Regions from separate parts of the Lentzea sp. genome, predicted to be linked through region 2. Evidence: riboswitches for the same ligand, from Rfam matches in the RefSeq annotation. Region 2 holds a riboswitch; the other holds the start of a gene.

Region 1 (14,767 bases), on a different contig from region 2:
CGCCCAGCATCACGACGTTGTTCGCGTCGCCGCCGGGGTAGTCGGCGATCAGGTTGTAGCCGGTGGCGCCGCCGTTGGTGAACGATTGCACGCGCGTGGTGAAGCCGGCCGCGTCGAGCTTGCCCTTCACCCAGTTCACCGAGGCCAGGTACCCCGGGCGTCCGTGAGCGCGGTTGCCGCCGTTGGCGTTCGCGATCGACTGGAACTGGGTGAGGTGCGACTGGACGTTCGCGACCGAGATGTTCGGTGCTGCCAGGGCCGCCGGTGCGGCCGCGTGCGCTGTCGTGGTTCCGGCCACCGTCAAGGCGGCCGCCAGCGCGATCAGGATCCTCATGGTTCAACTCCGTGCAGGGTTGGGATTGAGCCACTGATCAACGTGCTCCACCGAGCACGCCCCTGCTAGGGGCGAACGGCTGGAGTTGTTAACGCGCCTGATTCGTCCAGATCGGTGGTGATCAACCAGAATGGTCCAGGTGGGTGACGTCACGGTCGTTCTGGGCATCGGCGCTGCCGTCCTGCTGGTCTCCGTGATCGCGGTGCGGGTGTCGACGCGCCTCGGCCTGCCCTCGTTGTTGCTGTACCTCGGGATCGGCGTCCTGCTCGGCGAGTCGGTCGTGGGCATCAAGTTCGACGACGCCGACCTCACGCAGTCGCTCGGCATCGCCGCGCTCGTGCTGATCCTGTCCGAGGGCGGGCTCACGACCCGTTGGCACGCCGTCAAGACGTCGCTGTGGCTGGGCGTGGCACTGTCCACAGTGGCCGTTGCGGTCAGTGTCGCCGTGACCGGCACGGCGCTGCACTTCCTGCTGGGCCTCGACTGGCGGATGGCGCTGCTGTGGGGCGCGGTGCTGTCGTCGACGGACGCGGCCGCGGTGTTCAGCGTCCTGCGGTCGTTGGGGGTCGGCGCGCGGCTCACCGGTGCGCTGGAGCTGGAGTCGGGTCTCAACGACGCTCCGGTGTACATCGCCGTCGTGCTGCTGGCCTCGTCCGACCAGATCTCCTGGACGGCGCCGCTGCTGGTGCTCTACGAACTGGGCGCGGGCGCGCTCATCGGTGTCGCGCTGGGCGTCGTCGGCGGTGCGGGGCTCAGACGCGCGGCGCTGCCGGCCACCGGTCTGTACCCGCTCGCCACCGTCGCGGTGTGCGTGATGGCCTACACCGCGGGCGATCTCGTGCACGCGTCCGGGTTCCTCGCCACCTACGTCGCCGCGCTCGTCCTCGGCAACGCCCGCCTGCCGCACCGCGCCGACACGCTCTCGTTCGCCGAAGGACTCGGCTGGCTCGCGCAGATCGGGCTGTTCGTGCTGCTCGGTCTCTACGCGTCACCGTTGCGGCTGCTGGACGTGCTGTTCCCCGCACTGGTCGCGGGCGTGGTGCTGACGTTCGTCGCACGGCCGCTGTCGGTGGTGCTGTCCTCGTTGCCGTTCAAGGTGCCCTGGCGGGAACAGGCGTTCCTCTCGTGGTCGGGGCTGCGGGGCGCGGTGCCGATCGTGTTCGCGCTGATCCCGTTGATCCAGGGGCTGGACGGCGCCCGTGAGCTGGTCGACGTGGTCTTCGTCCTGGTCATCGTGCTGACGGTGGTGCAGGGCACGACGTTGCCGTTCCTGGCCCGGCGTCTCGGGCTGGTGCGGGCGGGGGAGCCGCAGGAGGTCCAGGTCGACTCCTCGCCGTTGGACGAGCTGGGCGCGGAGCTGCTCCAGGTGCACATCCAGCGCGGGTCGAAGCTGCACGGCGTCTACATGTCCGAGCTGCGGCTGCCGACCGGCGCCACGGTGAGCCTCGTGGTGCGCGGCGGGAAGAGTTTCACGCCACAGCCGACGACCCGGCTGCAGACCGACGACCAGTTGCTCATCGTCACCACCGAGGAGGCGCGCGAGGGCGCTGAACGGCGCGTCCGCGCCGTCGACCGGGCCGGCCGCTACGCCCGGTGGAAGGGCGAGACCGGGGAATGATCGGTCTGCGAGCCTTCCCAGCATGTGAATCGGGTGTCGACGAGCGCGTCACCCTCCGCTAACGTCGTCGGCAGGTCATGAGAGCCAGCGTCAAGCCCAAGCTTGCTGGCCGGCAACCCTCCAACCGCGGTGGGGTGCCCTTGGTGAGGACCTGGTCCGGCGCGCGGGGCGCCGGTCAAGCGCGGGCCTTCGCAGAACGGGGCCCCTGGCCTCGGAGGCAGCTCGATGACGCTCGCGATCACCCCCAGCACCACCACGGCGGTTCCGGCTGTCGTCGGCGCCGACCTGCGGGTCCCGCTGGTCACCGGAGAGCGCGTCACCTACGCCAACCTCGACCACGCGGCGAGCGCGCCGTGCCTGCAGGAGGTGCGCGACGCCGTCGACGAGCTGCTGCCCTGGTACGCCAGCGTGCACCGCGGCGCCGGGTTCGCCTCGCAGGTCTCGACCCGCGTCTACGAGCAGGCCCGCGACCGCATCCGCAGGTTCGTCGGCGCGCACTCGTCCGACACCGTCGTCTTCACCCGCAACACCACGGACTCGCTGAACCTGCTGGCGCGCAGCGTCCCCCGCAACACCGCCGTCGTGCTGTTCGACAGCGAGCACCACGCGGCACTGCTGCCGTGGCGCGGACCGCACGTCCAGCGCATCCCTGCACCGTCTTCGTCCAGCGCCGCCGTCGTCGCGCTGGACCGGGCGTTGGCCGCCGCCCCGGTCGGTCCGCGACTCGTGATCGTCACCGGGGCGTCCAACGTCACGGGGGAGCTGTGGCCCGTCGCCGAGCTCGCGAAGGTCGCCCGCAGGCACGGCGCCCGCATCGCGCTCGACGCCGCGCAGCTCGCCCCGCACCGCCCGATCAACGCCCGTGAGCTCGACGTCGACTACATCGCGTTCTCCGGCCACAAGATCTACGCGCCGTTCGGCGCCGGTGTGCTCGTCGGCCGCGCCGACTGGCTGCAGCAGGCCCAGCCGTACCTGGTGGGCGGCGGCGCCACGTCGAGGGTGACCGACCACGGCGACCGGCTCGGCGTGGCCTGGTCCGCGGTGCCCGAGCGGCACGAGGCCGGCAGCCCGAACGTCGTCGGCGTGCACGCGCTGGCCGCGGCCTGCGAGATCCTGTCGCGGCACTGGGAGCAGACCGTCGCGCACGAGCAGGAGCTGCTGACGCGCCTGCGCGAGGGCCTGCGCACGGTCCCGGGCTTCCGCGAGCTCGCGATCCTGACCGACGCGGACAAGGTCGGCGTCGTGAGCTTCACGGTCTCCGGCTTCGACGCGGGCTTCCTCGCGGCGGCGCTCTCCGCCGAGTACGGCATCGGCGTGCGCGACGGCGCGTTCTGCGCGCACGTGATCGTGGGCCGTCTCGTCAAGAAGGTCGGTTCGCACGAGGAACGCGCCGTGCGCGCGTCGATCGGCCTCGGCACGACCGCCGAGCACGTCGACCGCTTGGTCGCCGCGCTGCGCACCCTCGTCACCGAGGGTCCGAAGTGGACGTACGTGCAGCAGGACGGCCGCTGGGTCGCCGAGGACGACGGCCGAACCCTTCCGCCGTTCCTCGCGTAGTCCTGTAAGTGGACAACGACGTGGTGACCGACGAGCCCGAGTCCGAGGAGAAGGCTTCAGCCGAGGTCGCTGAGAAACCCGCGGAGACGCAGGTCAGCGAGCCGCAGGAGCCCTCGTTCGAGGTCGTGGTGCCCGTGCGGGAGAAGAAGGCCGAGCCTCCCGCGGACAGCGGGGACGACGACGTCGAGGGGTTTTCGTTCACCGGGTCGCTGCCCGAGCCGAAGACGAAGTTCCTCGCGGTCCTCGCCGCCGGCGTGCTGGCGCTCGACGTGCTCACCAAGGTCGTGGCCGTGGCGTTCCTCGAGGACGCCGACCCGATCAAGATCTTCGGCGGCCTGCTCCACCTCACGTTCGTCCGCAACCCCGGCGCCGCCTTCGGGCTGGCCGAGGGCTGGACGTGGATCCTCGCGCTGATCGCGTTCGGCGTCGCCGGGTTCATCGTCTGGATCTCCCGCAACCTCCGCTCGCAGGGCTGGGCCGTCGGGCTGGGCCTGGTGCTGGGCGGTGCCGTCGGCAACCTGGCCGACCGCCTGTTCCGCGAACCGGGACCGATGCGCGGCCACGTCGTGGACTTCCTGTCCCTGTTCGACCCGTACGGCCGCGTGTGGCCGGTGTTCAACATCGCCGACATGGCGATCGTCGGCGGTGGCGCGACGATCATCGTCCTGGCGCTCATGCGGCACGACTACGACGGGACGATCTCCAAGGACGAGGACGTCCTGACGCCGGCGCCCGCACCGGCCGGCCAGGACGGGCTGCAGGAGCCGAAGTAGCCGCTCCTGGTAAATTCAGGGTTCTGCCCGTGTGGTTGCTGGTGACGAACGCCCAGCTCAGCGCCACGAGGTGAACCCAAGCCAGAAGAAGGTCGAGGCCCCCCGCGTGAGCGGTTACCGAACGCTGCCGATTCCCGACGGTCTGGACGGCATGCGCGTCGACGCTGGCCTCGCGAAGCTGCTCGGCCTGTCCCGCACCGCCGTCGCGGCCATCGCCGACTCCGACGACGTGCTGGTCGACGGCCGGGTCGTCGGCAAGTCCGACCGGCTCACGGCCGGGGCGATGCTCGAGATCACGCTGCCCGCGCCGCCGCAGCCGGTCACCGTCCAGGCGATCCCCGTCGAGGGTCTGAAGGTCATCCACGAGGACGACGACATCATCGTCGTCGACAAGCCCGTCGGGGTCGCCGTGCACCCGTCGCCGGGCTGGACCGGGCCGACCGTCGTGGGCGGGCTCGCCGCCGCCGGCCACCGCGTCGCCACGTCCGGCGCCGCCGAACGCCAGGGGGTCGTGCACCGGCTCGACGTCGGCACCACGGGCGTGATGGTCGTGGCGAAGTCCGAGTCCGCGTACTCCGCGCTGAAGCACGCCTTCAAGGAGCGGACCGTCGACAAGGTCTACCACGCGATCGTGCAGGGCCACCCGGACCCGATCAAGGGCACCATCGACGCGCCGATCGACCGGCACCCGAAGCACGACTACAAGTTCGCGGTGATGAACTCCGGCAAGCCGTCGATCACCCACTACGAGGTGATGGAGGCGTTCCGGGCGGCGTCGCTCGTCGAGGTCCACCTGGAGACCGGCCGCACGCACCAGATCCGCGTGCACTTCTCGGCACTGCACCACCCGTGCGTGGGCGACCTGACGTACGGGGCGGACCCGACGCTGTCCAAGCGCCTCGGCGTCTCGCGGCAGTGGCTGCACGCGCACCAGCTCGGGTTCCACCACCCGGCCGACGGGCAGTGGGTCACGTTCACCTCCGAGTACCCGGACGACCTGGCGCAGGCGCTGGAGAAGCTGCGCGACGAAGGCTGATTGCTTCTGGGTAAATCATCGGTTGATAACGTTGCACTTGATGTTAACCGGTGTGCTCAATAGCGTTTCCGGCATGAACCTGATCGTTCTCGCCGCCTCCGGCCGCACCGGGCTCGCACTGACCCGGCAGGCCCTGGAGCGCGGCCACACCGTCACGGCCATCGCCCGCGACCCGCGGCGGATCGCCCTCGACCACGAGAACCTGCGCAAGGTGGCGGGCGACGTGAGCGACCCGGCGAGCATCGCGGCGGTCGTCGGCCCGGACTCCGTCGTCCTGTCCGGCCTCGGCACGGAAACCGCCGGCGTGCTGTCGGCCGGCGCCGAGGCGGTCGTCGCTTCCGGTCCGGCGCGGATCATCTGGCTCGGCGCCTACGGCACGGGCCCGTCCGCCGAGGCGGCGGGCGAGGGCGCCGCGGTGCTGGAGAAGTTCCTGGGCGACCGGATCCCGGACAAGGTCGCGGCCGACAACGCCGTCCTCGCCGCCGGCGGCACGGTCTTCCACGCCGGGGTGCTCAGCGACGAGCCGGAGAGTCCCTCCAGGCGCACGGTCGGCCTGGACGAAGGGCCGCCGCTCGACCTGCGCGCCACCGTCGGGCGCGAGACCGTGGCCGCCGCCATGCTCGACGAGGCCGAGGCCCCGCGCTTCCCCGGCGCGGTGGCGCTACCCCTGTCCTAACACCTCGGCGAGAGTCGTCCGCACCAGCTCCCGCAGCCAGGCGTGGGCCAGGTCCGAGTCGTAGCGCTGGTGCCAGTTGCAGTTGACCGGAGCCTCCGGCGACTCGGCGGGCAACGGCCGGGTGACCAGCCCGAACGCCTCGATCAGCGGACGGCACAGGATCGCCGTCGTGGTCACCAGCGCGTCGCTCGCGGCCGCGATCTGCAGGGCCGAGTGGACCGTCGCCACGGTCGCGATCACCCGGCGGTGCAGGCCCTGCGACTCCAGCAGGTCGTCGATCGGCGCGGTGAACCGGCCGCGCCGCGAGACCACCACGTGCGGCTGGGCCGCGTAGGCCGGCAGGTCCAGGTGGCCGGTGCACGGGTGGCCCGCGCGCATCAGCACGGCGAGCGGGTCGGTGCCGAGGGTCTCGGAGCGGAACTCCGGCAGGTCCGGGGCGCCACCGCCGAGCTCCAGGTCGACCCGGCCGTGCCGCAGGTCGTCGGTGTCGGAGGAGTGCTCGGCGAGCACCCGCAACCGCACACCGGGCGCCTGCTCCGCGATCTTCCCCACCAGCACGGGCACCAGCGACGACGCCAGCGCGTCGTGGCACTGGATGGTGAACGTGCGGTCCAGCGACGCGAGGTCCAGCTCACGGCTCGGCGAGAGCACGGCGTTGGCCTCCCGCACCAGCCGGTGCACCTCCTCGGCGATCCCCAGGGCGTACGGCGTCGGCGTCATCGAATGACCCGTCCGCACCAGGATGTCGTCGCCGGTCACCTTCCTGATCCGTCCCAGCGTCCTGCTGACCGCGGGGGACGACAGGTGCAGCCGTTCCGCCGCTCCCATCACGCTGCCCTCCTCGAGGAGGGCGTCCAGCACCGTCAGCAGGTTCAGATCCGCTTGCATGACCACCAATCCTGGAGGAAGCCGTGCTCGTCCCCACCACCGCCGCCGTCCGCCGTGCCGGAGCGCGCCTGCTGAAGCGCTACTCGACCGAGTCCCGCACGTCGAGCCTCGCCGACGTGATCGCCGCCGTCCGCGCCAACGACGAGGCCGTCGTCGACCTGCTGGAGCCGGCGCTGGCCGAGATCAACCCCGCCGCCCGCTGGCTCAACGACGAGCACGGCTCCGGCCCGATCGAGGACGGCGAGTGGTGGCTGATCGACCCGGTCGGCGGCAACCTGAACGCGATCCACGGCATGACGGACTGGAACATCGGCGTCAGCCTGGTCCGCGACGGCCGCCCGGTGCTCGCCGTCGTCTACTTCCCGCTGTTCGACGAGATGTTCACCGCCACCGAGGGCGGCGGCGCGTTCCTCAACGGCGTGCGGCTCACCGTCTCGGACAAGACCTCGCTCGACGGCGCGCTCGCGGGCACCGGTCAGGCCCAGCCCGGCCAGCCGGCGGAGATCGCCGAGAAGACGGGCGCCTCGTTCACCGCGATGGCCAAGGCCGCCCTCTACGTCCGGGTCTCCGTGCCGGTGACGCACCAGCTCGCGCAGGTCGCCGCGGGACGGATGGACGTGCACTGGCAGCACGACAACGTGCGCGCGCACGCGTCCGGTGTGCTGCTCGTGCAGGAAGCGGGCGGTGTCGTCACCGGCCTCGACGGCGAGCCGTGGACGATCGACACCCCCGAGTACGTCGCCGCCGCGCCGGGGGTGCACGGCGCGGCGCTGGACGTGCTCAGTCGTCGATAGTCCAGACGAGGGTGTTCAGGTCCACCTCGGGGCGCACGCTCCAGCGGACCTGGATCACCTCGGTCGCGTCCGGCAGCACGAACACCGTGTGGCCGCCGGCGGTCTCGCCGGGCTGCACGCCGAGCTTGTGCGCCGGTCGCGACGACAGCGACACCGGCGCTTTCGTGACGGTCTCGCCGGTCTTGGTGACCAGCACGAGGTACATGTCCGGCAGCGAGGTGTACGAGACCTGCGAGGCGTTCGTCACCTCGGTGTGCACGACGACGGCCCGTTCGCCGTCGGCGAGCTTGTAGCCGGCCGCCGTGAACAGGAAGTCCGCCGGGTCGACCACCTCGACCAGCTGGATCTGCAGGTGCGCGCCCTCCAGGCTGTCGGCCTCCAGCGAGGAGCCGATCTTGCCGGTGCGCGAGACGGGCTTGGGCTGCGGCTGGTCCGCGCGCACCCACCCGGCCGACTGGGGCGGGCCCCACGTGGCCTGCGGCTGGGGCTGGGGCTGGGCCGGGAACGGCTGGCTGACCGGGCCCTGCGGTCCGTACGGCTGCTGGACCTGGTGCGGACCGCTCTGGTGCACGGCGTACGGGCCGGACTGGGGCGGGCCGAAGTAGTTGCCGTAGGCGGCGGCGTTCGCGAGGGCGCGGCGGACGCCGTTCGGGTCGCACTCGACGCCGACGAGCACGGGCAGGCCGCTGCCGGAGAGCGTGATGAGGCGCATGGCGGCTTCGCGGGGGTCCATGCCCAGCCGCTGCGCGAGCTCGTGCACGGCTGCGCGGCCCGTCTCGGCCAAGACGGCGAGCAGGCGGGCGTCTACGGGATCGGGGGCCACCACGGTTGCAAACGCTACTCGGAGGCCGGGACCACCGTGGCACCGCCCGCCGGATCGTGATCACGCGGCACGCCGCCAGCCGGGTCGGCGACTCGCGCATGCCACCGCCGCGCGCGGCCTGTAGGGTTGGCGGGCGCCAGGACGTGAGAGTCCCTTGTTCGCGCAGAAACGCTTGCTACACAAGGGGGTTGCCCGTGGTGGACTCGTTTGTGCACCTGCACGTGCACACCGAGTACTCGATGCTGGACGGTGCGGCCAAGGTGGCCCCGCTGTTCGAGGAGGCCGGACGCCTCGGCATGACGGCGGTCGGCATGAGCGACCACGGCAACATGTACGGGTCCGACGAGTTCTACCAAACGGCGCGGAAGACCGGCATCAAGCCGATCATCGGCATCGAGGCCTACCTCGCGCCGCACAACCGCCTGCACAAGAAGCCGGTCTTCTGGGGCGACCCGGGCCAGCGCGGCGACGACATCTCGGGTGCGGGTGCCTACACGCACATGACGATGTGGGCGCGCAACGCGGACGGCCTGCGGAACCTCTTCCGGCTGCACACCGAGGCGAGCAAGACGGGCTACTACTACAAGCCCCGCATGGACCGCGAGCTCGTCGCGCAGCACTCCGAGGGCATCATCGCGACGACCGGCTGCCCCTCCGGCGAGGTGCAGACCCGGCTGCGGCTCGGCCAGGTCGACGAGGCGCTCAAGGCCGCCGCCGACTACCAGGACATCTTCGGCAAGGAGAACTTCTTCCTGGAGCTGATGGACCACGGCCTCGACATCGAGACCAGGGTCCGCGAGGGCCTGCTGGAGATCAGCCGCAAGCTCGGCATCCCGCCGCTCGCGACCAACGACAGCCACTACGTCACCAAGGACCAGGCGGACACGCACTCCGCGTTGCTCTGCGTGCAGTCCGGCAAGATGCTGACGGACCCGAACCGGTTCAAGTTCGACGGTGATGGTTACTACCTGAAGTCGTCCGAGGAGATGCGGCAGATCTGGAAGGACCTGCCGGAGGCGTGCGACAACACGCTGCTCGTCGCGGAGATGGTCGAGTCCTACGACGACATCTGGAGCGTCAAGGACCGCATCCCGAACTTCGAGGTCCCCGAGGGCGAGGACCAGGCGTCCTGGTTCCGCAAGGAGATCCGGCGCGGCCTGGAGTGGCGGTTCCGCGACTCCGAGGTGCCCCAGGAGTACATCGACCGCTGCGACTTCGAGGCCCAGGTCATCATCGACAAGGGCTTCCCGGCGTACTTCCTCATCGTCGCCGACCTCATCAACTACGCCCGCAGCGTCGGCATCCGCGTCGGCCCCGGCCGCGGTTCCGCCGCGGGCGCCGCCGTGTCGTGGGCGATGGGCATCACGAACATCGACCCGATCCCGCACGGCCTGCTGTTCGAGCGGTTCCTGAACCCCGAGCGCACCGCCATGCCCGACATCGACATCGACTTCGACGACCGCCGCCGCGGCGAGATGATCCGGTACGCGAGCGAGAAGTACGGCGCCGACAAGGTCGCCCAGGTCATCACCTTCGGCACCATCAAGACCAAGGCCGCGCTGAAGGACTCGGCGCGCGTGCACCACGGCCAGCCGGGCTTCGCGATCGCCGACAAGATCTCCAAGGCGCTGCCTCCGCCGATCATGGCGAAGGACATCCCGCTCAACGGCATCGTCAACAAGAGCCACCCGCGCTACGGCGAGGCCGCCGAGGTCCGGTCGCTGCTCGAGACCGACTCGCAGGTGAAGGAGATCTTCGACACCGCGCTCGGCCTGGAGGGCCTGATCCGCAACGCCGGCGTGCACGCCTGCGCGGTGATCATGTCGAAGGACCCGCTCACCGAGTCCATCCCGCTCTGGTACCGCGACGACGGCTCGTTCATCACCGGCTGGGACTACCCGTCGTGCGAGAACATCGGCCTGCTGAAGATGGACTTCCTCGGGCTGCGCAACCTGACGGTCATGGGCGACGCCATCGAGAACATCGAGATGAACCGCGGCAAGGACGCGGTCCCGGACTTCGACACGCTCCCGATGGACGACCCGGAGACCTACGCGCTGCTCGGCCGCGGTGACACGCTCGGCGTGTTCCAGCTGGACGGCGGTCCCATGCGCGACCTGCTGCGCCGCATGCAGCCGACGTCGTTCGAGGACATCGTCGCCGTCGGCGCGCTGTACCGCCCCGGTCCGATGGGCGTGAACGCGCACAACGACTACGCGGACCGCAAGAACGGCCGCCAGGACGTCAAGCCGATCCACCCGCAGCTCGAGGAACCGCTCAAGGAGATCCTCGGCGAGACGCACGGCCTGATCGTCTACCAAGAGCAGATCATGTTCATCGCCCAGGAGGTCGCGGGCTACTCGATGGGCCGCGCGGACGTGCTCCGCAAGGCGATGGGCAAGAAGAAGGCCGAGGTCCTCGCGAAGGAGTTCGAGGGCTTCCAGGAGGGCATGCGCAACGACCCGCGCGGGTTCTCCGACGAGGCGATCAAGGCGCTGTGGGACACGATCCTCCCGTTCGCCGGCTACGCGTTCAACAAGTCGCACGCCGCCGCGTACGGCCTGATCTCGTACTGGACCGCGTACCTCAAGGCGAACTTCCGCGCCGAGTACATGGCCGCGCTGCTCACGTCCGTCGGTGACAACAAGGACAAGTCCGCGGTCTACCTCGCGGAGTGCCGCCGCCTGGGCATCAAGGTCCTCCCGCCGGACGTCAACGAGTCGGCGCTGCGGTTCTCCGCGGTCGGCACGGACATCCGCTTCGGCCTGGGCGCGATCCGCAACGTCGGCGCGAACGTCGTCGAGTCGATCATCAAGAGCCGCAAGGAGAAGGGCGCCTACACGTCCTTCACGGACTTCATGGACAAGTCCGAGCTCGTCGCCTGCAACAAGCGCGTGATCGAGTCGCTGATCAAGGCCGGCGGGTTCGACTCGTTCGGCCACACCCGCCTGTCGCTGATCCAGGTCCACGAGGACGCGGTCGACGCCGTCGTGCCGATCAAGCGCAAGGAGGCGGAGGGCCAGTTCGACCTGTTCGGCGGGGACAGCGCCGACGACCAGGACGACAGCACGTCACCGCTGGCGCACCTCAAGTTCGGCACCGAGGAGTACCCGCGCAAGCAGATGCTGAGCCTCGAGAAGGAGATGCTCGGCCTCTACGTCTCCTCGCACCCGCTCGACGGCGCGGAACGGATCCTGCGCAAGTTCGCGCCCAGGCCGATCGCGGTCGTGCTCGACGACCCGCCCAAGGAGGGCGAGCTGATCGTCTCGGGCATGATCTCGTCGATCGAGCGCCGGGTGAACAAGAACGGCCTGCCGTGGGCGATCACGGTGATCGAGGACCTCGACGCGTCCGTCGAGGTGCTGTTCTTCCCGAAGTCCTACGAGGTGCTGCGCGACGACCTGGAGCTCGACTCCGCCGTGTGCGTGAAGGGCAGGGTGAACTGGCGCGAGGACAAGATGGCGATCTTCGGCGACGGTGTCGTCCCGCTCGACATCAGCGACGCGGAGGCGAACCCGGGAGCGGACCCGCCGCTCGTCCTGGGGCTGCACACCAAGACGCTGACGCCCGAGCTCATCGAGGAGCTGAAGAGCGTCTTCAAGTCCCACGAGGGGCAGGTCGCCGTGCACCTGGAGGTGCAGAAGCGCGACAGGTCGAAGGAGATGCTGGTGGTGGAGAACTTCCGCGTCCAGCCGACACCGTCGCTATTCGGCGACCTGAAGACCCTGCGGGGCGTGACGATCCAGCGCTAGACGATCCGGCGCTGGAAAGCGCTGGGGGCGTGGGGAATGACCGAATTCGTCGTGGATGTCGGCTGTCGGACGAGCGGTTCGGAAATCGCACGGGAATCAGTGGCGACGGCGGAGTAAACGGGGTTAACTGGGTTGGGTGACGACACTCACCCAGTTGCCCGACGACTACGTCCAGAACCCGCACGAAGTGCACGACATGTTGCGTGCCGAGGGGCCCGTGCAGGAAGTCCACATGCCGCGTGGGCTCAAGGTCTGGCTCGTGACTCGGTACGACGAGGCGAAGATCGCCCTCACCGCCCCGGAGGTCAGCAAGAACGTCATGGACGGTGGCCACCTCATGGTGGTGCACTCCCCCGAACCCGAGCAGGGCCGCCGGCTCCAGCCCCGGTTCGCCGCGAACATGCTCAACCTGGACCCGCCGCACCACACCCGGCTGCGCAAGCTCGTGACCAAGGCGTTCACCGCCCGCCGCGTCGAGCTGCTGCGCCCGCGCGTGGAGGAGATCGCCGCCGAGCTGATCGCCCAGCTGAACGACGGCGACGAGGTCGACCTGCTGGACGTCTTCGCGTTCCCGCTGCCCATCACGGTGATCTGCGAGCTGCTCGGGATCCCGATCGACAACCGCGACGACTTCCGCGAGTGGTCCAACCAGCTGCTGTCCTTCGGCACGCCCGAGCAGGTGGAGGCCGCGAGCGCCGCGATGGCGGGGTTCCTGCTCCAGCACGTGACCGCCATCGCCGAGGCCGAGCCGAACGACACGTTCTTCTCCGCCCTCGTGCACACCGAGGACGCCGGTGACCGGCTGACCACCGAGGAACTGGTCGGGATGGCGTTCCTCCTGCTCGTGGCGGGCCACGAGACGACGGTGAACCTCATCGGCAACGCGGTCCTGTCGCTGCTGCGGAACCCGGACCAGCTGCAGATCCTCAAGGACCGCCCGGAGCTGATCCCGGCGAGCACGGAGGAGTTCCTGCGGCTGGAGGGCCCGGTCAACATCGCGACCTTCCGCTACACCAAGGAACCCCTCGAGCTCGGCGGCGTCACGGTGCCCGCCGACGAGATCCTGATGGTGTCGCTGGTCGCGGCCAACCGCGACCCCGAGCGCTACGAGAACCCGGACCAGCTCGACGTGACGCGGTCCGCGCAGGGCCACGTGGCGTTCGGCCACGGCATCCACTTCTGCCTCGGCGCGCCGCTGGCCCGGCTGGAGTTCGACGTCGCGATGACGCAGCTGCTGGCGCGGTTCCCGAACCTGACGCTCGCGGCCGAGCCGGAGACGTTGGCGTGGCGGGACAGCACGCTCATCCGCGGCCTGCACACCCTCCCCGTGCGCCTGGCCTAATGTGCAGCGGGTGGACGACCTGCTGAAGCTCGACCAGGCGCACGTCTGGCACCCGTACGGACCGATGCCGGGCACTCAGGAGCCGTTGCTCGTCACCGCGGCCTCCGGTGTCCGGCTCACCCTCGCCGACGGCCGCGAGCTGGTCGACGGCATGTCGTCCTGGTGGGCCGCGATCCACGGCTACCGGCACCCGGTGCTGGACGCGGCCGTCACCGAGCAGCTCGGCCGGATGAGCCACGTGATGTTCGGCGGGCTCACGCACGAGCCCGCCATCCGGCTCTGCGAGAAGCTCGTCGAGATCACCCCGTCCGAGCTTCAGCACGTGTTCCTCTGCGACTCCGGCTCGGTGTCGGTCGAGGTCGCCGTCAAGATGTGCCTGCAGTACTGGCGGTCGCGCAACCGGCCCGAGAAGCGGCGGCTGCTGACGTGGCGCGGCGGCTACCACGGGGACACGTTCACCCCGATGTCCGTGTGCGATCCCGAGGGCGGGATGCATTCGCTGTGGCGTGGAATCCTGCCGGAGCAGGTGTTCGCGGACGAGCCGCCGGCCGAGATGGACACCGCGTACGTCCAGCACCTCGCCGACCTGGTCGACCAGCACGCCGACGAGCTCGCCGCGATCATCGTCGAGCCGGTCGTGCAGGGCGCGGGCGGCATGCGGTTCCACGACCCGCGCTACCTGCACGTGTTGCGCGAGCTGGCGTACACGCACGACGTGCTGCTGGTGTTCGACGAGATCGCCACCGGCTTCGGGCGCACCGGCGAGCTGTTCGCCGCCGACCACGCCGATGTCAGCCCGGACGTGATGTGCGTCGGCAAGTCGCTGACCGGCGGGTACATGACGATGGCCGCCACGCTCTGCACGCCGCGGATCGCGAACGGGATCAGCCAAGGCGAGGTGCCGGTTCTCGCGCACGGGCCGACGTTCATGGGCAACCCGCTGGCGTCGGCGGTGTCGCTGGCGTCGATCGAACTGCTGCTGTCGCAGGACTGGAAGCGCGAGGTCGCCCGCATCTCGGCCGGGCTCGCCGACGGACTCGCGCCCGCACGCGCGTTGCCCGGCGTTCGGGACGTGCGCGTGCTGGGCGCTATCGGCGTCGTGCAACTGCACGAGCCCGTGGACATGGCACGGGCCACTCGTGCGGCCGTGGACGCGGGCGTGTGGTTGCGGCCG
Region 2 (14,767 bases):
CGACTGCGGCGCGACGAACCCGTCTCGCGCGTGACGTACCCGTACGGCGGCGAGGGCTGGCTCGTCACGACCTACGACGAGACGAAGTTCGTCCTCGGCGACCCGCGGTTCAGCCGCGCCAGGACCGTCGGGCAGGACGTGCCGAGGATGCAGCCGCTCATCGCACCGGGCGGCTCCATCCTCACCCACGACGGCGCGGACCACTCGCGCATGCGCCGGCTGGTGTCCAAGGCGTTCACGGTCCGCCGCGTCGAGGAGCTGCGGCCGCGCGCCCAGCAGATCACCGACGAGCTGCTCGACCACCTCGGCAACCCCGGCGACCTCGTCGAGGGCTTCAGCATGCCGTTCCCGGTCACGGTCATCTGCGAGCTGCTCGGGGTGCCGTTCGAGGACCGCGACGACTTCCGCAGGTGGTCGAACCAGGTGCTTGCGACGGTCGGCGGATACACGCCCGAAGAAGCGATGCACGGCATGATGAACCTGCACGCCTACTTCACCGACCTCGTCGCGAAGCGCCGTGCGAACCCCACGGACGACCTGATGGGCGCGCTCGTCGCCGCGCGGGACAACGACGACCGCCTCAGCGAGGAAGAGCTCGTCCGGTTCGGGATCACGTTGCTGGTCGCGGGCCACGAGACCACGGCGAACATGATCGCCAACAGCGTCGTGGCGCTGCTCGACCACCCGGACGAGCTGACGAGCCTCCGCGAGAACCCGGAGAAGCTGCCGAACGCCGTCGAGGAACTGCTGCGGTACATCCCGCTGGGCAGCGGCGCCGGCTTCACGCGCATCGCGACCGCGGACGTCCAGGTCGGCAACGCGCTGGTCAAGGAAGGTGACGCCGTGCTGGTCGTGGTGTCGTCGGCCAACCGCGACGCGGCCGCGTACGCGCACGCCGACGAGCTGGACCTGGACCGCGAGGTCGGCCAGCACCTGCAGTTCGGCCACGGCATCCACTTCTGCCTCGGCTCGCAGCTCGCCAGGATGGAACTGCAGGTCGCGCTCGGCACCCTGGTGCGCCGCATGCCCGGCCTGCGCCTCGCCGAACCCGTCGAGTTCCGCAGGGGATCGCTGGTCAGGGGACCGGTGAAGCTCGTGGTGGCCCATTAGGAAAAATCATGGCCCGACCGCGTAATGAGCGCCGGGGCAGCGCGTTCCTCCAGTGCGCGGCTCTGCTTCGGGGTGGGCCGCGCACCGAACGGCCCGACCTCCCCCTGGGCCGTGCGGTGTGATCAGCACGACCGGCGCGAGGCCTCGGGAGCGGCCCCGCGCCGGTCTACGCTGTTTCGATGCGCATCGGCGTCATGGGCGGCACGTTCGACCCCGTCCACCACGGCCACCTCGTGGCCGCCAGCGAGGTGCAGGACAGGTTCGACCTGGACCGCGTGATCTTCGTGCCGACGGGTCAGCCCTGGCAGAAGTCGTCGCGGGAGGTCTCGCCGGCCGAGGACCGCTACCTGATGACGGTCATCGCCACCGCGTCCAACCCCCGGTTCTCGGTCAGCCGCGTCGACATCGACCGCGACGGCCCCACGTACACCGTGGACACCCTCACGGACCTGAAGAAGCAGTACCCGGACGCCGAGCTGTTCTTCATCACCGGCGCCGACGCGCTGGAGCAGATCCTGTCGTGGAAGCGCGCCGCGGACGCGTTCGAGCTGGCCCACTTCATCGGGGTCACCCGTCCGGGCTACACGCTGAACGACCGCCACCTGCCGCCGGGAGCGGTCTCGCTCGTCGAGGTCCCGGCCATGGCGATCTCCTCCACGGGGTGCCGCGCGCGCACCGCCTCGGGCCAGCCCGTGTGGTACCTGGTTCCGGACGGTGTCGTCCAGTACATCGCCAAGACGGGTCTGTACTCCGAGTCGTAACCACGTTCGAGTGGATTTTGCGTGCATCCGAGCGCGCGGGAGGCAACAATCAGCGGGTTGTTGCTGGTTCGTGGAAGGCAAGACTTTGGCTACAGGCACCGTGAAGTGGTTCAACGCTGAAAAGGGCTTCGGCTTCATCGCGCCCGACGACGGCTCGGCCGACGTCTTCGTGCACTACTCGGAGATCCAGTCCAAGGGTTTCCGGTCGCTCGAGGAGAACCAGAAGGTCGAGTTCGAGGTCGGACAGGGCCAGAAGGGGCCGCAGGCCCAGCAGGTCCGCCCGCTCTAGGCTCCGCGCAGGTGAAGGCCACCTCAGGGCGCTGAGGTGGCCTTCGTCATGCCTGGGTGCGCGGTACCCGTTTGGCGCTCGCCGGTACCCTCGGTAACTCGTGTGGGCGTATCGACGCGCACCGGAAGTCAGAGGAGTGACGTGGCAGCCACCGACGAGGCACGACGGCTGGCGCTGGTCGCGGCGAACGCAGCGGCCGACAAGAAGGCGCACGACGTGACGGTGCTCGACGTCTCCGACCAGCTCGTGATCACGGACGTGTTCGTGATCGCGTCCGCTCCCAACGAGCGGCAGGTCGGCGCGATCGTCGACAACATCGAGGAGAAGCTGCGGGAGGCCGGCACGAAGCCGGTGCGCCGCGAAGGGGCCCGCGAGGGCCGGTGGGTGCTGCTGGACTTCGTGGACGTCGTCGTGCACGTGCAGCACACCGAGGAGCGCAGCTTCTACGGCCTGGAGCGGCTGTGGAAGGACTGCCCGCGCATCGAGTTCGAAGCGGACGTCCCCGCCGACTCCACGGCTGAATGAGGTAGCTGATGGCCCTGAGCCGGCTCGTGCTGTGGCGGCACGGTGAGACCGACTACAACGCGACAGGTCGTCTGCAGGGTCATCTCGACTCGGCGCTCACCGAGACCGGCCTGAACCAGGCCCGCTTCGCCGTGCCGGTGCTCGCCGGGTTCGAACCGGAGGTCGTCGTGGCCTCCGACCTGCAACGCGCGCGGGAGACCGCGAAGGTGTTCACCACGTCCGCGGACGTGCCGTTGCGGATCGACGCACGGCTGCGCGAGACCCACCTGGGCAAGTGGCAGGGCCTGAACCTGGGCGAGGTCGAGCAGGAGTGGCCGGGAGCGGTCACGGTGTGGCGCACCGACCCGACCTACACGCCGCCGGACGGCGAGTCGCGGGTCGACGTGGCCGAGCGGGCCATCCAGGTCGTGCACGAGGTCGACGCGGAGTTCTCCGCGACCGTGCTGCTGTGCGCGCACGGCGGCCTGATCAGCGCTTTGACGGGCCGGCTGCTCGGCCTGCCGGTGGAGAACTGGTCGCAGCTCGGCGGCATCTCCAACTGCCACTGGACCGTGTTCACCCGCCGTGACGACCAGTGGCGGCTGACGTCGTACAACGCGGGCACCACGCGTTGAGACTGCTGGTCCTCGGCGACTCGCTGTCGTTCTTCGGGCCGTCGGGACCGCTGCCCGCCGATCACCCGCGGCTGTGGCACAACATCTGCGCCGCCGAGCTGGGCGGCGCGGCGGAGCTGGCGGCCGGGTTCGGGTGGACGGCCCGCGACGCGTGGTGGGCGCTGACCGGTGACCCGCGCATCTGGTCGTTGCTGCCCAAGACGGACGTGCTGGTGTTCGCGGTGGGCAGCATGGACACGCTGCCGTCGCCGTTGCCCACGTACCTGCGCGAAGGACTGCGTTACGTGCGGCCGGACTGGTTGCGGCGTTGGGTTCGTGCGCGCTATCAGGACGTGCAGCCGCGGTTGGCGCCCTATACGCGTGCGTCGTTGCCACCGGCGCTGACCGCGCGGTACCTGCGGGACATGCTGCAGTCGGTGCGCAATCTCCAGTACACGATGCCCGCGGTCGGGATCGTGCCGTCGGTGCATCGGGCGCCGACTTACGCGTACGCGCACCAGGGGCACCCGGCTGCCGCGGCGGCTGTGCGCGGGTGGGCCGGACGTGCGGGGGTGCCGTTGCTGGACCTGCCGGCCGTGATCGGCGACCACGTGCGGTCCGGTGCCGGGAACCCCGACGGGATGCACTGGGGCTGGGAGGGCCACGAGCTCGTGGGCGGGGCGATGGCCGCTCTCATCTCGTCCGTGGCGATGAGCACGCCGGGGGAGTGAGCCCCGTAGGCTCGTCGCTCGTGCGCATCTCCATCGTCACCGACTCCACGGCATACCTGCCCGAGGGGTTCGCGAAGCGCCATTCGATCACCGTGGTGCCGTTGCACGTGGCGGTGGACGGTGCCGGACGTCTCGACGGTGTCGACTTCGGACCGTCCGAGCTGGCAGGCGCCCTCGCCGAGCACCGCCGGGTGACCACGTCGCGTCCCACCCCCGGCGAGATGGCCGACGTGTACCGCGAGGTGCTGTCGTCGTCCGACGCGGTCGTGTCCGTGCATCTGTCCCGTGAACTGTCCGGGACGTGGGAGGCCGCACGGCTGGCAGCCGAGGAAGTCGGTTCCTCCCACATCCGCGTGGTCGACTCGCGGTCGACGGGCATGGGTCTCGGGTTCTCGGTCTTGCGCGCGTGCGCGGCCGCCGCGGCCGGACGTTCGCACGCCGAGGTGGAGGAGGCCGCTGCTTCCGCGGCCCGGCAGACCCGGATGTTCTTCTGCCTGGAGACGCTGGACCACCTGCGTCGCGGCGGGCGGATCGGCACGGCGGCGGCGCTGGTGGGGACCGCGTTGGCCGTGAAGCCGTTGCTGCACATGGAAGACGGCCGGATCGTGCCGCTGGAGAAGGTGCGCACGATGAGCCGTGCCGTCGGCCGGTTGGTCGACCTCGCGGCGGCCGCGGCGGGCGACGGACCCGTGGGCCTGGCCGTGCACCACCTGGCCGCTCCCGAACGCGCCGCCGAGCTGGCGACTCGCCTGGACGAACGCCTGCCCGGCTCGACGGGCTGCGTGATCTCGGAGGTCGGCGCGGTCATCGGCGCGCACACCGGTCCGGGAGTGCTGGGCGTCGTGGTGCTGCCGGGAGGACCCGACAGCATCCCATAGACCCCCGACAACTTCCCGTCCCCGAGTGGCGAGTGATCGCGACCTGTCCACAACCCGCGAGTAATCCACAGCCCCGGAGCTCACCCCACCTCCCCACCCGCCCCGCTCCGTAGCGTCGCTCGCATGCTCCCCCGCCCCCATCCGGACGACCGCCCGAGCGAACGCCTGGCCGCGCTGGCCGAGAAGGTGCGCGCCGACCCGACCCTGGTCTTCGCGCGATCCGAGGACTCGGACGAACACGGTCCGCCCCGCCGTCGCTTCACCCTTCCCCGCCTCCCGCGCCGAGGTCTGCTGGCCGTCGGCATCGCCGTGGCCTGCACCGTGATCGGCCTGGGCAGCTGGTGGCAGAGCCCCGCCGCCGAGCAGGCCCCGGCCCTCGCGCTCGTGAGCACCACGGCCCCCGCGCCGGAACTGGTCGTGAACGTCGTCGGCGAGGTCGTCACCCCCGGCCTCGTGACGGTGACCTCCGGCGCGCGGGTCGCCGACGCCCTCCGCCTGGCCGGCGGGCTGAAGCCGGGCACGAACCTCCACGACCTGAACCTCGCCCGCAAGGTGACCGACGGCGAGCAGATCGCCGTGGGCATCCCTCCGCCGGCAGCGGCCAACGCCCCCAACGCCGCGCCTCTCAAGCTGAACCTGAACGCGGCCACCGCCGCCGAGCTGGACTCGTTGCCCGGCGTGGGTCCGGTCACGGCTCAGCGCATCGTCGACCACCGCACCCGCAAGGGCCCCTTCGCCTCGGTGGACGAGCTCCGCGACGTGGAAGGCATCGGCGACTCGAAGCTCGCCAAGCTGGCCGACCTCGTCCACACCTGACTTTCCACCGCCTCTGCCCGTCCAAGGGAGACACCAGTGCCTCGCACTCACCTGACGACCCACGACTTCCGCCTGGCACCGGCCGCCGCAGCGGTGTGGGCGACCGCGGTAGCCGGTCTGTTCCTGAACTGGCAGATGTCAGTCCTGACAGGACTGTCCGCCGGCGCCATCGGTTTCTTGGCCTGGCGGCGAGCGTGGTGGACCAGGACGTGCGCCATCGCGCTGCTGATCTCCGGTCCGGTGGCGGCGGCCTGGGTGGGCGGCAACGTCCTGAGGGCCGAGACCCACCCGCTCCGCGTGGCCGCGAACGAAGGCCGGAGCACGACCCTGACCGTGGAGGTCGACACCAGGCCGCGGGGGATCCGGGCGGAAGGCTTCGGCGGCCAGCAGGGCGGTGTCGACCACGTGATCCTGACCGCCAGCGCGGACGGCGCCCACCTGGTGCTGCTGGCGCCCGCCGACAGGTGGCGCGATCTGTTGCCAGGTCAGCGAGTGACGGTGAAGGGCACGCTCGCCCCGCCCAGGGGCGGTGACCTGGCGTCGGCGCTGCTGCGAGTCCGCGGTCCGCCGCTCGACCCGCGACCGGCACCGGTCTGGCAGACCTGGGCGGGCGAACTGCGGGCAGGCCTGCGGCACGCCAGTGCGGTCCTGGACGACGAGGAAGCCGGACTGCTCCCGGCACTGGTCGTGGGCGACACCGAACGCATGGTGCCGCGCATAGTCGACGAGTTCCGCACGGCCGGTCTTTCGCACCTGCTCGCGGTGAGCGGCGCGAACCTGGCCATCGTGTGCGGGGCGGTCTACCTGCTCCTGCGCCGGCTCGGTCCGCGCCAGGCAGCCGGTGCCGCGATGGTGGCGCTGGTCGGGTTCGTGGTCCTGGCCGGTCCGGAGCCCAGCGTGCTCAGGGCCGCGGTCATGGGCGCGGTCGCGTTGCTGGCGTTGGTGCTGGGCCGGGAGCGGTCCGCGGTACCGAGCCTCGCGACGGCGGTGTTCGTCCTGGTGCTCGTCGACCCGGCGCTGGGCGGCGATCCCGGGTTCGCGTTGTCGGTGATCGCCACGGCGGCACTGGTGCTGGTCGCTCCCCGGTGGGCGCGAGCGCTGAAGGACCGCGGCGTGCCGGGAGGGCTGGCCGAGGCGATCGTCATCCCGACGGCGGCGAGCCTCGCCACCGCTCCGGTGGTGGCCGGGCTGAGCGGCCAGGTGAGCCTGGTGTCGGTGGTCGCCAACCTCGTCGCCGGACCGGTGGTCGCGCCGGCGACGGTGCTGGGCGTGGTGGCGGCGGTCGTCGCGCCGCTCTGGCCGGAGGCGGCCGAGCTGGTCGTCCACGTCGCCGGGCCCGCGGTGACCTGGCTGATCCAGGTCGGGCGGCAGGCGGCGACCGTGCCCGGTGCGGCGGTCGGCTGGCCGAGGGGCTGGACCGGCGCGGTCGCGTTGACGGCGGTCGTGGCGGTGACGGTGTTGTTGCTGCGGTTCAAGAAGACGCGGACGTTGGTCGTCGCGGTGCTCGTCGGCGGGTTCGTGGTGCTGGTGCCGCTGAAGGTGGTGGCACCGGACTGGCCACCGGAGGGCTGGAAGGCCATCAGCTGCGACGTCGGGCAGGGCGACGCGGTCGTCCTCGCCACGGACGACGCCGACAGAGCGGTCCTCGTCGACACCGGGCCTGATCCCGGCGCGGTCGACCGGTGCCTGAAGACGTTGGGGATCAAGAGGATTCCGCTGCTCGTGCTCACGCACCTGCACGCGGACCACGTCGGCGGTCTCGACGCGGTGCTCACCGGGCGTGCGGTGGGTGCGGTGGCGGTCGGGCCGCTCAAGGAGCCCGAGTGGGCGTGGAGGGAGGTCAGTGCGCGGGCCCGTGCTCACGGAGTGCGGGTCGTGGAACCGAAGGCGGGGGAGCGGTTCGCCCTGCCGGGACTGGAGCTGGAGGTGCTGGGACCGCGGCGGCCGCCGGTCGCCGAGGACGCGAACACGACGGTGAACGACTACTCGCTCGTGCTCAAGGCTTACACGAGGGCCGGGCGGGTGCTGCTCACCGGTGACGTCGAGCTGGCAGGTCAGGCGGCGTTGCTGGGGGAGCGGGACCTCGCCGCCGAGGTGCTCAAGGTGCCGCACCACGGCTCGCGGTACTCGCTGCCCGCGTTCCTGAGGGCCGTGAGGCCGCGGGTCGCGCTGGTGAGCGTCGGCGAGGGCAACAGGTACGGGCACCCGAGTCCGCACGTGGTCGACGAGCTGCGGACGGGAGGTGCGCTGGTGTTGCGCACGGACAAGGACGGAGACCTGGCGGTGTTGCCGGGCAATCGAGTCGTACGGAGGAGAAGAGATGGTCTGGGTCAGGTTGCACAACGCGCGCTACCCGATCTCCGGCGGCACGCCGGGGTTCCCCTGGGCGCTGTGGCAGATGAACTACTCGGCCACGCCGTGGCCGCACGACGAGCTCAAGCCCGATTTCGGTTACTACATCTGCGAAACGCTCGACGACGGCACACGCGCCATCACGCACAAGGCGGTCACCACGCACGTGCTGCCGCCCACGAAGGCGACGACGCCGGAGGAGGCGTACGACCTCGTGTCCGAGTACGTGTTCGACGACGAGCTGAGGATCGCGCCGCACGTCTGGCACGACTACCACTACAACGCGCTGAAGGCGGAAGCCCCGTGGCCGCAACGGATCGCGGCATGGCGCGCGGAGGTGCGGCCGGTCGGGCCGCACGTGATGGAGGACCTGAAACGGTTCCCGCGCACCGGGTGGGTCCAGACGGACGCGATCTCCTTCTGAGAACAGGAGATCGCGTCCGGGAGGAGGTGACTACCGCAGCGCGTCGATGACGGCCTCGGCCGACGGCGGGACCGTCGCGCGCGGGCCGATCGTGTCGCCGAGCGCGTCGAGGGTCTTGAGGCCGTCACCGGTGATCAGCAGCACGGTCTCCGCGTCCGGGTCGAGCTGACCCGACTCGATGAGCTTCTTCGCCGTCGCCACGGTCACGCCGCCGGCGGTCTCGGCGAAGATGCCCTCGGTGCGGGCGAGGAGCTTGATGCCCTCGACGACCTCTTCGTCGGTCACGTCCTCGATGGCGCCGTTGGTGCGGCGGACCGCGTCGAGCACGTACGGGCCGTCGGCCGGGGCGCCGATCGCCAGCGAGCGGGCGATGGTGTCCGGGCGGACCGGGCGGATGACGTCGTGGCCCGCCTTGAAGGCGGCGGAGATCGGGGAGCAGCCGGTGGCCTGCGCGCCGAACACCCTGTACGGCGTGGCCTCGACCAGGTCGAGCTGGCCGAGCTCGCGGAACGCCTTGTCGACCTTGGTGAGCTGCGAGCCGGACGCGATGGGCACCACGATCTGGTCGGGCAGGCGCCAGCCGAGCTGCTCGGCGACCTCGTAGCCGAGCGTCTTCGAGCCCTCCGCGTAGTACGGGCGGACGTTGACGTTCACGAACGCCCAGTCCTCGTTCTCCGCGGCGAGCTCCTGGGCGAGGCGGTTCACGTCGTCGTAGTTGCCGTCGACGGCGATCAGGTCGCCTTCGTACACCGCGCTCATGAGGATCTTGGCGCGTTCGAGGTTGGAGGGAACCAGCACGACCGACTTCCAGCCCGCACGGGCGGCGGCCGCCGCGACGGCGTTCGCCAGGTTGCCGGTGGACGGGCAGGCCAGCACCTTGAAGCCGAGCTCGCGGGCGGCGGCGAGGGCGACGCCGACGACGCGGTCCTTGAACGAGTGGGTGGGGTTGCCGGTGTCGTCCTTCACCCAGATCTTGCGGACTCCCAGTGCCTTGGCGAGGTTGTGCGCCTCGACCAGGCGGGTGCCGCCGGGATCGGTGTTGGGGTGCTGTTCCACAGTGGACGGAACGGGGAGCAGGCCGCGGTAGCGCCAGATGGACCGGGGGCCGGCTTCGATGTCCTCGCGCCGGACCTTCCCGAAGTCGTAGGCCACTTCCAGCGGCCCGAAACACTCCAGACAGGCGTACTCGGGAGCGAGAGGAGTTTCATTCCCGCACTCACGGCACAGCAGTGCGCGGGCGGGGCCGAGGTCGAACTTGGTGCTCGTGGGCACAGAGACAGCAGTCATCGCGAGGTATCTCCTCATCTTTCCCGCGAAAGCGAACGGGTCGGAATTGGCACCGTGATCGTCTGCGCGCAGTGGTGCACTGCTGCGCTGACGCCGGTTGCCGGGGCTTCTACGGGCCGGTCCCTCTGCCCCTCTGGATGAGCGGTGTTCAGTTGTGCCCACCAAGCTACGGCACCGGTCCGTTGCTCAGCCACAAACGTCCACGATCCGGGACGTGGGAGGATGCCCGTCGTGAGCGCACCGGAGTCACTGCACCTCGTCGTCGGCGAGGAGGAGTTGCTGGTCGAACGTGCTGTTCGGGCGGCTCTCGAGGCCGCACGCGAGGTCGACCCGAACGCGGACCTGACCCGTGTCCCGGTGACTGATCTCACGCCTCCCGAACTGGCCGAGCTCGTGAGCCCGTCGCTGTTCGCCGAGGGGCGCGTGATCGTCCTGCAGAACGCGCAGGACATCGGCAAGGAGGTCGCCGACACGGTGCTCTCCTACGCCAAAGCGCCCGCGGACGGAGTCACGCTCGTCGTCGTGCACACGGGCGGCGGGCGCAGCAAGGCGGCCAAGGACCTGCCGGGACAGCTGAAGAAGCTGGGCGCCGGCGTCACCGAGTGCCCGAAGGTCACGAAGTCCGCCGAGCGCGAGGCGTTCGTGCGCAACGAGGTGCGGCGGGCAGGCGGCAAGATCGACCCGGAGGCCGTCGCCACGCTCATCGACGCCGTGGGCACGAACCTGCGCGAGCTGGCCGCGGCGGCCTCGCAGCTGGTGTCGGACACCGACGGCAAGGTCACCGTCGAGGAGATCCGCCGCTACCACCAGGGCAAGGCCGAGGTGACCGGCTTCGCGGTGGCGGAGAAGGCCGTCGTCGGCGACCGGGCGGGCGCCATGGAGGCGTTGCGCTGGGCCATGCAGCTCGGCGTGCCGCACGTGCTCGTCGCGGATGCGCTGGCCGACGCCGTGCGCACGGTCGCGCGCGTGTCCGCGGTCGGCAGGGCCGACCCGTTCAGCCTGGCCGGTCCGCTGGGCATGCCGCCGTGGAAGATCAAGAAGGCGCAGGGCCAGTCGCGCAACTGGGACCAGTCGGGGCTGGCCGAGGCGATGCAGGTGGTCGCGGGCCTCAACGCCGACGTGAAGGGCGTGGCGGCCGACGCCGACTACGCGCTGGAGCGCGCCGTGCTCAAGATCGTCGCGGCGCACGGCCGCCGCTGAAGCCACGGCCTGACGCCGTTGCGCGGCAGTGGGCCGGACGCGGAAGGGGCCCGCTTCCCGGAGGAAGCGGGCCCCTTCGCAGAAGCTCGGAGTGAGCGTGCGGAATCAGCCCTCGAGCTGGTTCGCGCGCAGCGCCATCGCCGACTTCTTGTTGGCGGCCTGGTTGGCGTGGATGACGCCCTTGGTGGCGGCCTTGTCGAGCTTGCGGGACGCGTCCTGCAGCAGCTCCAGGGCCTTCGCCTTGTCACCGGCCTCGGCAGCCTCGCGGAACTTGCGGATGGCCGTCTTGAGGGACGACTTGACCGACTTGTTGCGCAGGCGCGCCTTCTCGTTGGTCTTGATCCGCTTGAGCTGGGACTTGATGTTCGCCATGCGACATCACCCTTCTTGTCGAAACCGGGTTCGTGACGCGCTTCGTCGGCACCGGCCAGTACTGCTTGCCCTGGACCGGCTCTCCTCCACGGCGGAGTGCCGCGCGTTCACGACGACGAAGAATATCAGGCCAGCTCAGCGCATCACGAACCCGGTCTCTCAGCCCTCGTCCGGGTCCGGTTTCCTCGGCGGGCGGCCGCGGCGGGGCATCTTCTTCGCCTCGCCGGGCAGCCGGCCCGCTTCGGCCAGCGCACGCCGCAGCAGGAACTCGATCTGCGCGTTGGTGCTGCGCAGCTCGTCGTTCGCCCACCTGCTCAACGCGTCGTGCACGGCCGGGTCGAGCCTGAGCAGAACGCTCTTGCGATCAGCCATCAGGTGTACAGCGACCCGGCGTTCACCACGGGCTGGGTGGAACGGTCACCGCACAGCACGACCAGCAGGTTCGAGACCATCGCCGCCTTGCGCTCCTCGTCGAGCTCCACGACGTCGTGGTCGGCCAGCCGCTCCAGCGCGAGCTCGACCATGCCGACAGCTCCCTCCACGATCCGCGTGCGGGCCGCGACGACCGCGCCCGCCTGCTGCCGCTGAAGCATGGCGTGTGCGATCTCCGGCGCGTACGCGAGGTGGGTGAGCCGCGACTCGATGACCTTCACGCCGGCGGACTGCACGCGTGCCGAGATCTCGATCGCGAGCGTCTCGGTGATCTCGTCCGCGTTCTCCCGCAACGACAGACCCGCCACGTCGTGGTTGTCGTACGGGTAGCTCGTCGCGATGTGCCGCACCGCGGTCTCCGTCTGGATGCCGACGAACCGCACGAAGTCGTCGACCTCGAACCGTGCGCGCGCCGTGTCCTCCACCTGCCACACGACCACGGCGGCGATTTCGATGGGGTTGCCGTCCGCGTCGTTGACCTTCAGCGTCTGCGTCTCGTGGTTGCGGATCCTGGTCGAGATCTTCTGCCGCGTGGTGAACGGGTTCGTCCAGCGCAGGCCGTCCGTGCGGACCGTGCCGACGTACCGGCCGAGGAACTGCAGCACCCGCGCCTCACCGGGCGCGACGGTGAACAGGCCCCTCATCACCACCGCCGCGGCCAGGAACAGCAGGACGCCGGTGATCAGCGACCCCACCGGTGGCTGTTCGGTCTCCACCGCCGTGCTGATCCCCGTGATGATCGTCCACACGCCCACCGCGAACACCGCCAACCCCACGAAGAACATCGGCAGACCGGTCAGCTCCCGCGCGTGCTTCTCGCGGACGGCGGGTGCCGGCATGTGGACCGCCGTTTCGATGGATGCGCTCATCCAGACCCCCTAGCGAAGTAGTAGCTAAGTGATATCACTTTTTTCGCCGTGATCGCAAGTTACGCTGAGTCGCATGAGGGAGAAGAAGCAGCGTGTGGCCGCGTACGGGGTGTGCCTGAACGACGAGGGCGAGATCCTGCTGGCGCGCTGGCTCGGCCCGAAGGGCAAACGTTGGATCCTCCCCGGCGGCGGTCTCGAGCACGGCGAGCACCCCTACGACGCCGTCGTCCGCGAGTTCGAGGAGGAGACCGGCCACGAGGTCGAGGTGCTGCGGCTGCTCGGCATCGACTCCGAGCTCCGCGAGGAGCCCGACCGCGACTACCACGCACTTCGCGTCATGTACGAGGTGCGGATCGTGGGAGGCGAGCTGCGCTACGAGGTGGGCGGCAGCACCGACTTCGCCCAGTGGTTCCCGCTCGCCGACGTCGCATCGCTCGACCGCGTGCCGTCCGTCGACACCGCCCTGGGCCTGTACCGGAACAACCCGCCGGCGGGGATCTTGCGGTAGCTTGCGACTACCGCCGCCAGCTCGCACCCAACGGAGTTGGCGAATGATCCGATCACTGGCCGCTGTCGCCGCGGCCGCCCTGCTGTCGTCCTTCGTCGTCGTGCCCGCCCACGCGGCTGTCGTCAGCGTCTCGGGCACGGCCTCCCTGCAAGCCGCCCTCGACACCGCCCGGCCCGGTCAGCGCATCGTCCTGGCCGAGGGCGTGCACGCGCCCGAGCGGCCCATCAAGATCACGACGCCGGGCGTCACCGTCGCCGCGCGCACCCCCGGCGCCGCGGTGTTCACCCGCGGCGGCTTCGAGCTCGGAGCCGTGACGGGCGTGACGATCGAGGGGTTCGTCTTCGACGGCACCAGCTCGACGACCGTCCCGCCCGAGGCGCAGGCCACGCGCATCACCCGCAACACCTACAACGGCAACAAGGACGGCGCTTCCCTCACGGTGAGCGCCGACGACGTCCAGGTCGACCACAACACGTTCTCGAACCGCAGCAACGAGGGCGTCTACCTGCAGATCACCGGTCCCGGCAGCGAGATCGCGAAACGGACCTGGGTCCACCACAACCACTTCTACAACCACAGCTTCTCCGGCAACAACGGCGGCGAGTCGATCCGGCTCGGCTACAGCCACAAGCAGTCGAAGTCGGCGTACGCGGTCGTCGAGCACAACCTGTTCGAGAAGGCGAACGGCGACCCGGAGGCCATCTCCGTGAAGTCCTCGGACAACACGGTCCGCTTCAACACGATCCGCGACAGCAAGGGCTACATCGTGCTGCGGCACGGCAACCGCACCACCGTCGAGGGCAACGTGCTGTTCGGCAGCGGCATCCGGTTCCACGGGAACGACCACAGGGTGTTCAACAACTACGTGCAGAACACCGGTGACCGCGCGATCGTCTTCGGCAAGGGCTCGGAGACCGACAGCGGACCGACCTCCACGTCGCACGACCGCCCGGACCGGGTGACGGTCGCGTTCAACACCTTGATCGGCACGGGCGCCGTGGTCGACAGCGACACCGGTACCTACGCGCCCAAGGACTGCGTTCTGGCGAACAACGTCATCCAGGGCTCGTCGTCGAAGCTCGTCGACCTGATGAGCGGGTCCACCGTGAAGTACGAGGGCAACATCGTGTGGGGTGGGACAGCTGGCATCCCGTCGGGCTACCGCGCCGTCGACCCGAAGCTGGTGCGCGACGCGAACGGACTGCTGCGCCTCTCGTCCGGAAGTCCGGCCATCGACTCGTCGGCAGGTACTTACTCGTACGTGACGCGCGACTTCGATCCGCAGGCGCGTTCCGGCAAGCCCGATGTCGGGGCGGACGAGTACAGCTCTTCGGCCGCTCGGAAGCCGCTGACGAAGGCCGATGTCGGGGTCTCCGCACCCTGACGACCGCGTTTGTCCTGGTAGCCGCCCGTGTGGCGGTTACCGGGACCCCCCGATTTGGAGATCGAAACAGGCCCGTGTAATGTTCTCCATGTCAGAGCGAAGCGGGCCGGAAATACCAACCGGGACGGGCCTGGCCAAAAACCGGAAGACAAAGAGCCTCTGAGAGGCCGATTTGACACCGGCGAGCAACACCAAATAAGCTTCAAACACAGCCCCGAGAGAGAAACTCCGGAAAC

Evidence for each region. Region 2 has a riboswitch for S-adenosylmethionine ahead of thrC (threonine synthase). Riboswitches for the same ligand answer to the same signal wherever they lie in the genome.
Region 1: it holds a riboswitch for S-adenosylmethionine, as region 2 does, so the genes downstream of both, VF330_RS22995 (aminotransferase class V-fold PLP-dependent enzyme) here and thrC (threonine synthase) in region 2, are expected to answer to the same signal.

The regions. Positions count from the first base shown of each region.
Region 1 covers NZ_DASVFL010000208.1:63,680-78,446, reverse strand. The annotation lists gene VF330_RS23005 (M28 family metallopeptidase) at 1-334, opposite strand, end outside; gene VF330_RS23000 (potassium/proton antiporter) at 474-1,952, shown strand; SAM riboswitch class IV at 2,026-2,140, shown strand; gene VF330_RS22995 (aminotransferase class V-fold PLP-dependent enzyme) at 2,178-3,509, shown strand; gene lspA (signal peptidase II) at 3,518-4,282, shown strand; gene VF330_RS22985 (RluA family pseudouridine synthase) at 4,434-5,318, shown strand; gene VF330_RS22980 (NAD(P)-dependent oxidoreductase) at 5,392-5,994, shown strand; gene VF330_RS22975 (LysR family transcriptional regulator) at 5,980-6,882, opposite strand; gene VF330_RS22970 (inositol monophosphatase family protein) at 6,906-7,676, shown strand; gene VF330_RS22965 (AsnC family protein) at 7,663-8,502, opposite strand; gene dnaE (DNA polymerase III subunit alpha) at 8,739-12,251, shown strand; gene VF330_RS22955 (cytochrome P450) at 12,388-13,593, shown strand; gene VF330_RS22950 (adenosylmethionine--8-amino-7-oxononanoate transaminase) at 13,658-14,767, shown strand, end outside.
Region 2 covers NZ_DASVFL010000314.1:22,436-37,202, forward strand. The annotation lists gene VF330_RS32850 (cytochrome P450) at 1-1,110, shown strand, start outside; gene nadD (nicotinate-nucleotide adenylyltransferase) at 1,290-1,871, shown strand; gene cspE (transcription antiterminator/RNA stability regulator CspE) at 1,957-2,160, shown strand; gene rsfS (ribosome silencing factor) at 2,302-2,685, shown strand; gene VF330_RS32870 (histidine phosphatase family protein) at 2,694-3,299, shown strand; gene octT (diglucosylglycerate octanoyltransferase) at 3,296-4,009, shown strand; gene VF330_RS32880 (DegV family protein) at 4,030-4,887, shown strand; gene VF330_RS32885 (ComEA family DNA-binding protein) at 5,011-5,703, shown strand; gene VF330_RS32890 (DNA internalization-related competence protein ComEC/Rec2) at 5,740-8,529, shown strand; gene thrC (threonine synthase) at 8,510-9,766, opposite strand; SAM riboswitch class I at 9,778-9,910, opposite strand; gene holA (DNA polymerase III subunit delta) at 9,998-10,966, shown strand; gene rpsT (30S ribosomal protein S20) at 11,072-11,338, opposite strand; gene VF330_RS32910 (hypothetical protein) at 11,498-11,710, opposite strand; gene VF330_RS32915 (SPFH domain-containing protein) at 11,710-12,639, opposite strand; gene VF330_RS32920 (NUDIX hydrolase) at 12,713-13,147, shown strand; gene VF330_RS32925 (polysaccharide lyase 6 family protein) at 13,191-14,531, shown strand.